DNA from 2 places in the Arthrobacter sp. zg-Y20 genome. Region 1 is predicted to be linked to the other one. Evidence: predicted binding sites of a transcription regulator. Region 1 holds the regulator's gene; the other holds the start of a gene.

Region 1 (5,985 bases):
AAGCGGTGCCTGCGGGGTTGGAACAGGTGGAAGTCGGGACAGGAATCCATTGCGCAGACGGTCGGTCTCGCCGGAGAATGTCAGTTCACTGGCCTACCATGTTAAGTACGTTCTCATAAGGAGATTATGACCATCAACAACTCCCGTTCCATGGGTTCCGTCAACGGTGCCGGCTCCGCTTCGGAGCTCAGCGCTTCGGACATCCAAGGGGTCATCGACCGGATCCTTGCGAAGGACAGCGCAGTTGAAGCCAAAACGGTGGAGACCAAGCCGCTGACCCGCACCGGAGTCAACAACGGACGCGCCCAGGCGCTGTCCGACAACACTGAGCATTCCGTCCACGACGGCGAGCAGCAGGACCTCGAGGAGCGGCGCGCGCTGCGCCGCGTCGCCGGCCTGTCCACCGAACTCGAAGACGTCACCGAGGTTGAGTACCGCCAGCTGCGTCTGGAACGGGTTGTCCTCGCGGGACTGTGGAGCGAAGGCACCGCAGAAGATGCCGAAAACTCCCTGAAGGAACTGGCCGCGCTGGCGGAGACCGCCGGATCGGAAGTCCTGGACGGAATCATCCAGCGCCGCCTCAAGCCGGATCCCGGCACCTTCCTCGGCTCCGGCAAGGCCCAGGAACTGAAGGACATTGTCACGGCGACCGGCGCTGACACAGTGATCGTGGACAGCGAGCTCGCTCCGTCCCAGCGCCGCGGACTGGAAGACATTGTCAAGGTCAAGGTCATTGACCGTACGGCCCTGATCCTGGACATCTTTGCCCAGCACGCCAAGTCCCGTGAAGGTAAGGCCCAGGTTGAGCTCGCGCAGCTGGAATACCTCCTCCCGCGCCTGCGCGGCTGGGGTGAATCCATGTCCCGCCAGGCCGGCGGCCAGGTGGGCAGCGCCAGCGCGGGCATGGGCTCGCGCGGTCCCGGTGAAACCAAGATCGAGCTGGACCGCCGGAAGATCCGCACCCGCATGGCCAAGCTGCGTCGCGAAATTGCGGGCATGAAGCCGGCGCGGGAGACCAAGCGTGCCAACCGGCAGCGCAACGCCGTGCCCTCGGTAGCCATTGCCGGCTATACAAATGCCGGCAAATCCTCCCTGCTGAACCGGCTCACCGACGCCGGCGTGCTGGTGGAGAACGCCCTGTTCGCCACCTTGGATCCCACCATCCGCAAGGCACAGACGGAAGACGGGATCGGTTACACGCTGGCGGACACGGTCGGCTTTGTCCGTTCCCTGCCCACGCAGCTAGTGGAGGCCTTCCGCTCCACACTGGAAGAAGTAGCGGACGCAGACCTGATCCTGCACGTAGTTGATGCCTCGCACCCGGACCCGGAAGGCCAGATTGCGGCCGTCCGCACCGTCCTTGCCGAGGTGGACGCCCGCAAGGTGCCTGAGATCATTGTGCTGAACAAGGCCGACGCCGCGGATCCGTTTGTCCTGGAACGGCTGCGCCAGCGCGAAAGCCGGTATGTGGTGGTTTCGGCCCGCACGGGCGAAGGCATCCCGGAGCTGCTCCAGGCGATCTCCGAAGGCATTCCGCGCCCGGGAGTGGAGCTGGAACTGCTGGTGCCGTATGAGCGCGGCGAGATTGTGTCCCGGCTCCACCAGCAGGACGCAGAGATCCTGTCCACGGACCATGTGGAGACCGGTACCCGGCTGCACGTGAAGGTCCGTGAAGGGCTCGCTGCAGAGCTGGAGCCGTTCGTAACCCATGGGTAGGAAGACGCAGCAGGTGCCGGAGCAGGTACTGGAGCTGCTGGACACGGCGGTCACGTCCATGGGCGGACAGAACCGGCCGGGCCAGCACGAGATGGCCCGGCAGGTGGCCGAGGCGATCGAGTCCGGCGAGCACCTGCTGGTCCAGGCCGGCACCGGCACCGGCAAGTCATTGGCGTACCTGGTTCCGCTGATTGCCCATGCCCTCGACAGCGACAAGCCTGCCCTGGTCTCCACGGCCACCCTGGCCCTGCAGTCCCAGATTGTGGGCCGGGACTTGCCGCGCCTGCTGAAGACCCTGGCGCCCAAGCTGCCCCGGGAAGTGGATGTCGCCCTGCTCAAGGGCCGCAGTAACTACGTCTGCGTCCACAAGACCGGCGGCGGGTTCCCCGAGGAAGACGAGGCGGGAACGCTGTTTATGCACGAGCAGGCGGTGTCCCACCCAGCGCCCGCCGGGGGACCCACCTCGGCACTGGGGCGCGACGTCGTCCGCCTGCAGGAGTGGGCACAGGAAACAGAAACCGGGGACCGCGACGAACTGCTGCCAGGTGTCAGCGACCGGGCCTGGCGCCAAGTCTCCGTGACCTCCATGGAGTGCCTCGGGGCGCAGAAGTGTCCCGTGGCGGAACTGTGCTTCAGCGAGCAGGCCCGGGCCAAAGCGGCCGTGGCGGACCTTGTCATCACCAACCACGCCATGCTGGCCATCGCCGCCTTTGAGGGTCTGGCCGTGCTGCCCGATTACGACGTGGTGGTCATTGACGAGGCCCACGAGCTGCAGGACCGCGTCACCGGCGCCGTCACCGGACAGCTGTCCGGGACCGTTATCTCCGCAGCCGTGTCCGCAGCCCGCAAACACACTTCCGCCGCCCTGGAGCCGCTGGCCGCTGCCGGCCGCGCGTTCGACCAGGTCTTCGCACCGGTCCCGTCCGGTCTGCTGGCCGCGGGACTGTCCGAGGACCAGGAGATGGTCCTGGGGCACGTACGCGACTCGGCCCGCACAGCGCTGTCAGATTCCAAGCCCGACGGCGAGAACGTGGACGGCGGGCGCCAGATGGCCCGTTCCCGGCTCATGGCCGTGCAGGAAATGTGCGACCGCATTCTTGATGCCGGCAACTCCGGTGAAGTGGTCTGGGCATCGCGCCCCAGCACGTTCTCTCCCGGTGCCGGATACACGGCGCCCGAAGAAGACTCACCGCCCACCATCAACGTGGCCCCACTGTCGGTGGCCGGCCGGCTGCGCGAAGGGCTCTTCGACGGTCACACCGTGGTCCTGACCTCCGCCACCCTGGCCATCGGAGCAGAATTCGGTCCGGTGGCCGGCGCCCTGGGACTCCTGGGCAGCGGTGCCCCGAAATGGAACGGCACCGACGTCGGCAGTCCCTTTGACTACCCCCGGCAGGGTGTCCTCTACGTAGCCAAGGACCTGCCTAAACCGGGGCGGGGGACATCCCCGGAGCAACTGGACGAGATTGAGGCGCTGATCAAGGCCTCCGGCGGCGGCGCACTGGGTCTGTTCTCTTCCCGGCGTGCAGCCGAGGAAGCGGCTGATGCCCTGCGCACACGGGTGGACTTCCCGATCCTGTGCCAGGGCGAGTCCACCATGTCCGCATTGGTACAGCAGTTCGCCGATGACGACGCGACCTGCCTCTTCGGAACCATGTCCCTGTGGCAGGGCGTGGATGTCCCTGGTGCCTCGTGCCGGCTGGTCATCATGGACCGGATTCCGTTCCCGCGTCCCGATGATCCGCTGATGACGGCCCGCACCCGTGCGGTGGCCAAGGCAGGCGGCAACGGCTTTATGAGTGTTTCGGCAACCCACGCCGCCGTCCGGCTGGCGCAGGGCGCTGGCCGGCTGATCCGGGCCTCCGGTGATAAGGGGGTGGTGGCCGTCCTGGACTCCCGGCTCGCCACCGCCCGTTACGGCAGCTTCCTGAGGGCTGCCCTGCCCCCGTTCTGGTCCACCACGGACCGCGGCGTGGTGCTGCAGGCCCTTGAACGCCTCTCAGCTCAGCCCGCAGGCACCCGGACCTAGGCCGGGCCCCGTCCAGGGGGAAGCGCGAGGCAGGAACGCAGCAGCGCCGTCGGCAGGGAGCCGGCGGCGCTGTACTTATGGGCGCTGTTTTTGGTGCGTGCGGCCCTAGAGAGAACGCATGACCGATACGACCTTGCCCATGATGGTGGCTTCGTCGCCGAGGATGGGCTCATAGCGGGTGTTCTGCGGCAGCAGCCAGGTGTGGCCGTTGCGCTGGCGGAAGGTCTTGACCGTCGCTTCGTCCTCCAGCAGGGCGGCAACAATATCGCCGTTCTCTGCCGTGGGCTGGCGCCGCACCACCACCCAGTCTCCGTCGCAAATGGCAGCGTCCACCATCGAGTCGCCGGACACGCGGAGCATAAACAGGTCGCCGTGGCCAACAAGCTGGCGCGGCAGGGGAATGACTTCCTCCACCTGCTGATCCGCCAGGATGGGCCCGCCGGCCGCAATGCGTCCCACGAGCGGAACCATGGCCGTGTCGATCGCGGTGGTGAGGTCGAAGACATGTGAGCTGCCGGCGCCGGATGCTGCCCCCGCCGTGGACCCTGAGCCGGTTTCCGCCGCTGAACCGTCCGGCGAACCGGATGCGCTGCGGCGGGTTGAAGGCGCGTCGCGAAGCAGCAGGGGGACCAGGATTTCCATGGCCCGGGGCCGTTTAGGATCCCGGCGGATGTACCCCAGCTTTTCCAGCTGGCTCAGCTGGTGGGTAACGCTCGAGAGGCTGGCCAGACCGACGATGTCTCCGATTTCCCGCATAGAGGGCGGGTAGCCGTTGGTACTGACCGAGCGCTGGATGGTCTCGAGGATCTTAGTCTGCCGGGCGGTGAGGCCCTTGGTGCGCACTGCCGGAGCGGGCGCGGCAGGGGCGGGGGTGCTGCCATTGGTAACACGGGCCACGTCGGCTTCCCTTCACGGTAGGCCCGCGGATGCGGACCCGATGGCTTCTTCTTTATGTGCCGGCCGTGCCTGCGGTGCTGGCCGTACCGTTTTGTCGCTTTTCCCGGTTTCCCGGGCGTCCCGGTTTCCCGGTTTTCTCAGTTTTGTCAGTGCCGGGTGATTAGTTGGTATCACCGCTTTCCCGACAGGTTCAACGCTAAGGGAGCGCGGCAAGTTTTTCAAACATATATTCGAGCGAGTCTCGACAATGTTCGTAGATAAGTGCTAGAAATGTTCGAGTACAACTTAGAACGTATGTTCGAGTATGGTCCTGTGACACCTCGCAGGATCCACCAGATGTTCGAATGCAGTTTCTAAGCCCCGCGCAATACCCGGTCCTGCCGGGGATTGTCCGGACGGCGCGGGAGCTGCTCATCGGACCGGAAAGGTATTGACATGTCAGTACACGTACTTCCCAACGCTTCGGTGCGTCCCAGTGCCCCGGCCGGCGCCTCCGCTGCCGCGCGCAGCCAGGCACCGCTGCGCCTCACCCGCCGCGGACGGCTCGTCCTGGTGGGCGCACCCCTGATGTTCTCCACCGCTGCACTTCTGGTCTTTGCGGGTTTCTTCACCGCCCCTGCCATGGCCACCGGGAACTCACCGGAAACTACACGCACCCTGCAGGTATCCGTTTCCACCGGCGACTCACTGTGGTCCCTCGCCACCGAATACGCACCGGAGCGGGATCCCCGGGACGTCGTTGCGGACATCGTGGAACTGAACAACCTGGAAAACGCCACGGTCCCGGCCGGCCGGCAGCTCTACATCCCCGTCGCCTCCTAGCCCGGAACTTCATGCCGGGACACCGGATTCCGCGCCGGGTGCCGCAGCGCCTTAAGCTGTACGGGTGAGTGAACAGCTGGAAAACCTGAACCGACTTCCCCTGCGGGAAGACCTCCGCGGCCTGAGCCCGTACGGAGCTCCGCAGCTGGATGTGCCGATCCTGCTGAACGTCAATGAAAACACCCACGGGCTGCCCCGGCATGTAAGGGAAGCGATCGTTACCGAGGTCCAGGCGGCAGTTGCCGGCCTGAACCGGTACCCGGACCGCGAGTTCACCCAGCTGCGGGAAAACCTGGCCGCCTATCTCGGCCACGGCCTCACCGCTGAAAACATCTGGGCCGGCAACGGCTCCAACGAAGTCCTGCAGCACATCATGCAGGCCTTCGGGGGCCCCGGCCGGAAGGCCATGAGCTTCCCGCCCACCTACTCCATGTACCCGCTGCTCGCCAGCGGCACGGGAACCGCCTATGTCACCGGCACAAGGGAAGCCGACTTCACCCTGGACCCGCAGTCCGTGGCGG
Region 2 (5,985 bases), 770 kb from region 1:
TTGGCCAGGCCGCAGCCCGTAAAGACGTTCAGGGTGCGCAGCACCTGTTCGTGGAAAACGGTGACCCCGTGGGTTTCCGCCAGTACCGGGCGCAGCGCCTCGTGCGGGTACACCTCCGGGGAAAAGCCGTGCCGGTGTTCCAGGAACGGGCGGACCATGTCGGATTTCATGGGACCGGGGCGGAACAGGGAGATATCGATAATCAGGTCATTGAACTCCCGCGGAGCGAGTTTGCCCACCAATTCGCGCTGGCCCGGGGATTCAATCTGGAAGCAGCCCAGGGTGTGGGTGCTGCGGATCAGCTCGTAGGTTGGTTCGTCGTCGAACGGCACGGCATCCAGGTTGATTCGGCCGCTGGGTTCGATGAACTCCGGATCCGGGGCATCCGGTGCCTCCCGGTGCCCGCCGGCGGCAATCACTTCCTCACGCGAGGAATGCACGCGCACCACCTCGCGCACGGCAAAGGCCATGGCGCTTTGCATCCGCACACCCAGCACGTCCAGCTTGAGCATGCCCATGGGGTCCATGTCGTGCTTGTCGAACTGGGACATGGGCAAGCCCAGTCCGCTGGGCTGCACCGGGGTGCGGTCCAGCAGGGACTTGTCCCCCAGGATCACCCCGCACGGATGCATGGAGATGTGCCGGGGCAGGCGGTCCAGCCGTTCGGTGAGATCTACCAGCAGGTCCAACTGCTTGTTGTTTTCCACCTGGCCGGAGATTTCGCGCAGTTCCGGTTTTTCGGCGAGCGCCTCACGGAAGTTGCGCGCCGAGAAGCGCCACAGCTGCTTGGCCACGGCTCCGATGTCGGCTTCATCCATACCCAGGGCCAGTCCGGCGTCTCGCACCGCTCCGCGGGCCCGGTAACCGTTTTGCATGCTCATCAGCGTGACCCGTTCGGAGCCGAAGCGTTCGAAGATGCGGTGGTACACATTGTGCCGCTCGGCGCTTTCGACGTCGATGTCGATGTCCGGCAGCGTGGAGCGGTCCCGGGAGAGGAAGCGTTCAAAGATCAGGTCGTGGTCCAGCGGGTTGACGTGGCTGACTCCCAGCAGATAGTTCACCAGCGAGGAGGCGCCCGAGCCGCGGGCCGCGGCGCGTACCCCCATTCCCGTGATCATGGCCGAAACTTCGGCGACCGTGAGGAAGTAGGAGGCGAAGCCGAGCCGTTCAATGATGCCCAGTTCGTGTTCGAGCCGGTTGCGCATCTGGACCTCGGCGATGGAGTCCTGCACGCGCAGCCGGCGGGTGATCCCCGCTTCGCAGCGTTGGCGCAGTTCCGTCATGGGTTCGGCGGTGATGCCGATCACCGATGCTTCCGGCACCACTGGCTGTTTCCAGCCCATGTCCGCCACCGGGTCAATCCGGCAGTCATCGGCGAGCGCCGCAGTGTCAGCCAGCATCCGTGCCGCTCCCCCGGAGCCGTAGCCCGCTTCCGAGCTGATCTCCCGGGCAAGTGCCGTCATCTGGCGTGTGCCCTTGAGCCAGCCCTGCCCGTTGGGCTGGAGGTCAGGGAGCCGGGACAGCGAGGTCAGCGAGCGCGCGGCGTCGAGCACGTCAGCGGTGGCGGCGCCGTCCTCATCCACGTACCGCGCGGCGTTGGTGAGGATGGCGGGTACGCGCATCTCATCGGCCAGCCGGAACATCCGCACCGCGTGGGCGAGGCTGAGGTTCTCCCCCGGCGGGGCCAGGTGCGTCACCACCTCGACGGCGAGCGCCCCCGCAGGGATCAGCGAGCGCCAGCGGGCGAAGAGGGTACGCGCCACGGCATAGCTGCGGCTGCGCATGGCAACGCCGACGTCGGACTGCGGGCCTACCAGCACCGTCAGCACCGGCTGCCCGGCCTCCCCTATGGGAGTTCCGTCTTCTGCCAGTGTTCCCCGGGCATGGGCGGCCAGCTGCTCCATGGTGACGCCTACGGGTTTGCCGGTGCGTGCCCGGGAAGCCGAGGTGCCGGCGTGGGCTGCGGAGATCAGCCGGCACAGGGCACGGTAGCCGGCGCCGCCGTTGGATCCGCGGGCCAGGAGAACCACCCGGCCCGTGACGGTGTTGTGTTCGTCCAGGACGGCGAGGTCCACTCCCACAATGGGGTCGATTCCTGCCTCCATGCAGGCGCGCAGATGCTTGACGGTGCCGTACAACCCGTCCCTGTCGGTGCAGGCGAGGGCATCGGCGCCGTCGGCAGCAGCGGCAGCGGCCATCTCCTCGGGCCAGGACACTCCGTAGTGGGCGCTGAAGGCAGTGGCTGCGTGCAGGTGGATAAAGCTCATGGGGTTGGTGCTGTCCCCTCAGGCACTGGGTCTCAGTGCGTCATGGATCCGTATCAGGCGCCAGCGGTCGGTGTTCACGTGGTGCGAGAGGTCCAAGGTGCGCAGCTCGGAGTGTTCACTGACACGGGCCTGAACCCGCCAGATCTCGGTATCCACCAGTCCGGCGCCGTGGCCGCGTTCGGCCCGGGTTTCCTCTTCCCACCAGTTGCGGCGTTCATACCAGCGCACCGGATCAGCGCCCACCTTGTAGGTGTGCCCGCCCCACACCAGCCGCAGGGGCTTGCCCGCGGGCGAGCAAACCACCTCTATTGCTTCGCTGAAGACACCCATTCAGCTTCCCTCCCCGCCCGGCACGTGCACACCGCACGCCGCCATCCCCGCTGGTTTTTACTGGCTGCACTGGTTGCCGGCGGTAGTTTCCCTGTTGGTTTCCTTGGTGGTTTCCCTGTTGGTTAACAGCCGGCAACTAATTCGAACATATATTCGAACAGCGTCATCTTCAGTGTACGACCAGCGGCGGACAATAGGCACCACGAGGTGCCGGATCCGGTATTTTGGTCCCCGCTGACGGACCGTTCATCCACACCCGGGCAAGGGGTTACGGGCTAAACACGCCCGCCTGGTGCACACTGGTTCCAGATTCCCGTCCCCAACCGATGGAGCCAACCATGGACCCTGCCATGCACACCGGCATGCCGCCCGCCGGACAGCCTCCCCTCCAGGACCCGCAGGCCTCCCAGCAACAGACGCAGCAACAGGCGCAGCAGCAACCCGGTCCGCCGCCGGGGTACGCCGGGGCCTACCAGAACCCGTATAACGGTGCCCCAATGCAGGGAAACCCGTACCCCGGGGCGTCCATGGCTGGAAACCCGTACCCGGGGGCACCAACGGCTGGAAACCCGTACCAGCAATTCCCCCAAGCACCCCGGGAGCGCTTCGGCGGCGGGGCAATCGCCGGCATCGTCATCGTTACCCTCGGCTGGGCCCTGGCCTTGATGCCCCTCATTGTCTGGGCCGGCAGTATGGGCGACTACGCCTATGGTTCCGGCTGGGGCGGCCTTGTTGACCTCATTGCCATCCTCGGCATCCTCACCCTGGTCGCATCCGTAGGCGGTTTTATTGCAGCGCTCCAGAACGGCAGAAAGAAGCTCGCGGCACGGCTGTACATCATTCCCTCCCTGGTGTGGCAGAGCGCCGTGCTGGCACTGATCCTGTGGCTCTTGTACATGCTGTTCACTTACGGCATCTCCTAGGCCTCTTCCTTCGCCTCCACCCGCACTGTTGTGGACAGCGGAATCTCTTTGATGAACAGGCACAGCACCAGGGCTGCCGCCACAATGGGCACGCTCAGCAGGAAGATGGGCGGCAGCGCGTGCCCAAACGCGGCGGCGATAAAGTCCTGCGCCGGTGCGGGCAGGCTGCGCAGCATGGCCGGGCTGAGCGAGTTGATGTCTCCGCCCGCGGCGGCCCCTGCCCCGGGCGGCGCCGCCGCCATTTCGTTGCCCAGCCGGTGGATGAAGATGGAGCCAAACAGTGCAATGCCGAACGAGGCACCGATCTGCCGGAAATAGTTCGCCCCGGAGATCGCTGCCCCCATGTCCCTGCCCGGCACGCTGTTCTGCACAATCAGCACCAGGTTCTGCATCAGCATCCCGATCCCCATGCCCATCACCAGCATCCCCAATGCCGTGAACCCGTACGGCGTCGTATCCGAGATCCGGGACAGCAGGACCAGTCCGGCAATGATCACGGCACAGCCGGCCACCGGATAGACCTTGTACCGTCCCGTGCGCGAGATCAGCTGGCCGGTGCCGATGGAGGTGAGCAGCAGCCCGCCCATCATGGGCAGCATCATCAGGCCCGACTGGGTGGCGGTGGCGCGGTTGACCATCTGCAGGAAGGTCGGGAGGTAGGAAATGGTGGAAAACATCGCGATCCCGACGGAGATGCCCACCAGCACGGGGAGCAGGAAATTCCGGTTGCGGAACAGCCCCAGCGGAAGGATGGGTTCCGGGGCGCGGCGCTCCACCGGGATGAACGCCCCGGCCGCGGCCAGGGTCACGGCTGCCAGGGCAAGGATCTGCGGGCTGGACCAGGCATATGTGGTCCCGGCCCAGGTGGTCAGCATGATCAGGGCAGCGCTGGCCAGCGCCAGCAGTCCCGCGCCGGCATAGTCCAGCTTCGGACGCCTGCCCTCGGGTTTGGGCAGGTGCAGTGAGGCGATCACGACGGCGAGCGCCAGCGCTCCGATGGGCAGGTTGATGTAGAACACCCACCGCCAGGACCAGGCATCGGTGATCCAGCCGCCCAGCAGCGGGCCACCCACGGAGGCCAGCCCGAACGCCGCCCCAATCAAGCCCATGTACTTGCCGCGTTCCCGGGGCGAGACCAGATCCCCCAGGATGGCCTGCGCCCCGATCATCAGCCCGCCGCCGCCGATACCCTGCAGGGCACGGAAAGCGATCAGCTGGCCCATGTTCTGGGACAGCCCGGACAAGACCGAACCGGCCAGGAAAACCGCTATGGCGAAAACGAAGATGCTTTTGCGCCCGAACAGGTCTCCGAGCTTCCCGTAGATCGGCAGGCCGATGGTGGCGGCAAGGATGTACGCGGTCACCACCCAGGACAGATGTTCCAGCCCGTTGAGGTCGCCCACGATGGTTGGCAGCGCAGTAGCCACAATGGTCTGGTCCAGCGCGGCCAGCAGCACCGAGAGCAGCAGGCCCGTGAGGACCAGGCCGAGGTTCCGTCCGGGCTCCACCTCCTCCTGGACGGCCTGCCCGCGGTGCCTGGGCACTGCGGGCACAGGACGGGGCGGTACTGCCGCGATCCGCGGCGTGAGGGCTCTGTGGGACATAGGGGGCAACTCCTGGTTGGCTTCTTATTCCACGTCCGCTTCCACACGGGCGGTTTTGGACAGCGGCTGCTGCACAATGAAGAACGTCAAGATGAATGCCGCGGCCAGGAAGGGCACTCCCAGCAGGAAGATGGGCGGCAGCGCTTCACCGAAGGCGGACTTGATGAAGTCCTGGGCGGCGGCAGGAAGGGCTTTGATGGTTTCCGGGCTGATCGAGTTCGCTCCGCCGGACGCCGGATCCCCGGCTCCGCGAGGCGCCGAGGCCAGCTGGTCATTGAGCCGCTGGATAAACAGCGACCCAAACACCGCAATACCCAGTGACGCGCCCAGCTGCCGGAAATAGTTGGCCGTGGACACCCCGGTGCCCATGTCCGTGGGCGGGACGCTGTTCTGCACAATCAGCACTGTGTTCTGCATCAGCGCTCCGATGCCCAGCCCCAGCACGAACATGCCCAAGGCAGTGAACCCGTACGGCGTCGTACTGGAAATCCGGGAGAGCAGCAGCAGTCCGAGAACCATGACAGCCGATCCGAGGATCGGGTAGATCTTGTACTTGCCGGTGCGGGAAATCAGCTGTCCGGTGCCGACGGAGGTGATCAGCAGGCCCGCCGTCATGGGCAGCATCATCAGCCCGGACATGGTCGGGGACGCGCCGTTGACAATCTGGAGGAAGGTGGGCAGATACGCGATGGACCCGAACATCGCCAGCCCCACGGCCAGCCCCACCAGCGTGCAGATCAGGAAGTTGCGGATGGAGAAGAGCCGCAGTGGCAGCATCGGCTCCTTCGCCCGCAGTTCCACAGGGATGAACACCGCGACGGCAGCCAGGAAAACCGCGCCCAGTGTCAGGATGGTCGGAGA

The links. The regulator LexA, encoded in region 1, represses DNA repair genes until DNA is damaged. The targets are predictions, from matches to a motif close to TCGAACANNTGTTCGA.
Region 2: QNO06_RS10135 (DUF6504 family protein) is a predicted target of LexA. The motif match lies at 2,739-2,754, and genes of this name have one in related genera.

The regions. Positions count from the first base shown of each region.
Region 1 covers NZ_CP126241.1:1,353,826-1,359,810, forward strand. The annotation lists gene hflX (GTPase HflX) at 151-1,716, shown strand; gene QNO06_RS06540 (ATP-dependent DNA helicase) at 1,709-3,745, shown strand; gene lexA (transcriptional repressor LexA) at 3,851-4,642, opposite strand; gene QNO06_RS06550 (LysM peptidoglycan-binding domain-containing protein) at 5,078-5,464, shown strand; gene QNO06_RS06555 (histidinol-phosphate transaminase) at 5,529-5,985, shown strand, end outside.
Region 2 covers NZ_CP126241.1:2,120,803-2,126,787, forward strand. The annotation lists gene QNO06_RS10130 (DNA polymerase III subunit alpha) at 1-2,267, opposite strand, end outside; gene QNO06_RS10135 (DUF6504 family protein) at 2,286-2,597, opposite strand; gene QNO06_RS10140 (hypothetical protein) at 2,936-3,520, shown strand; gene QNO06_RS10145 (MDR family MFS transporter) at 3,517-5,124, opposite strand; gene QNO06_RS10150 (MDR family MFS transporter) at 5,149-5,985, opposite strand, start outside.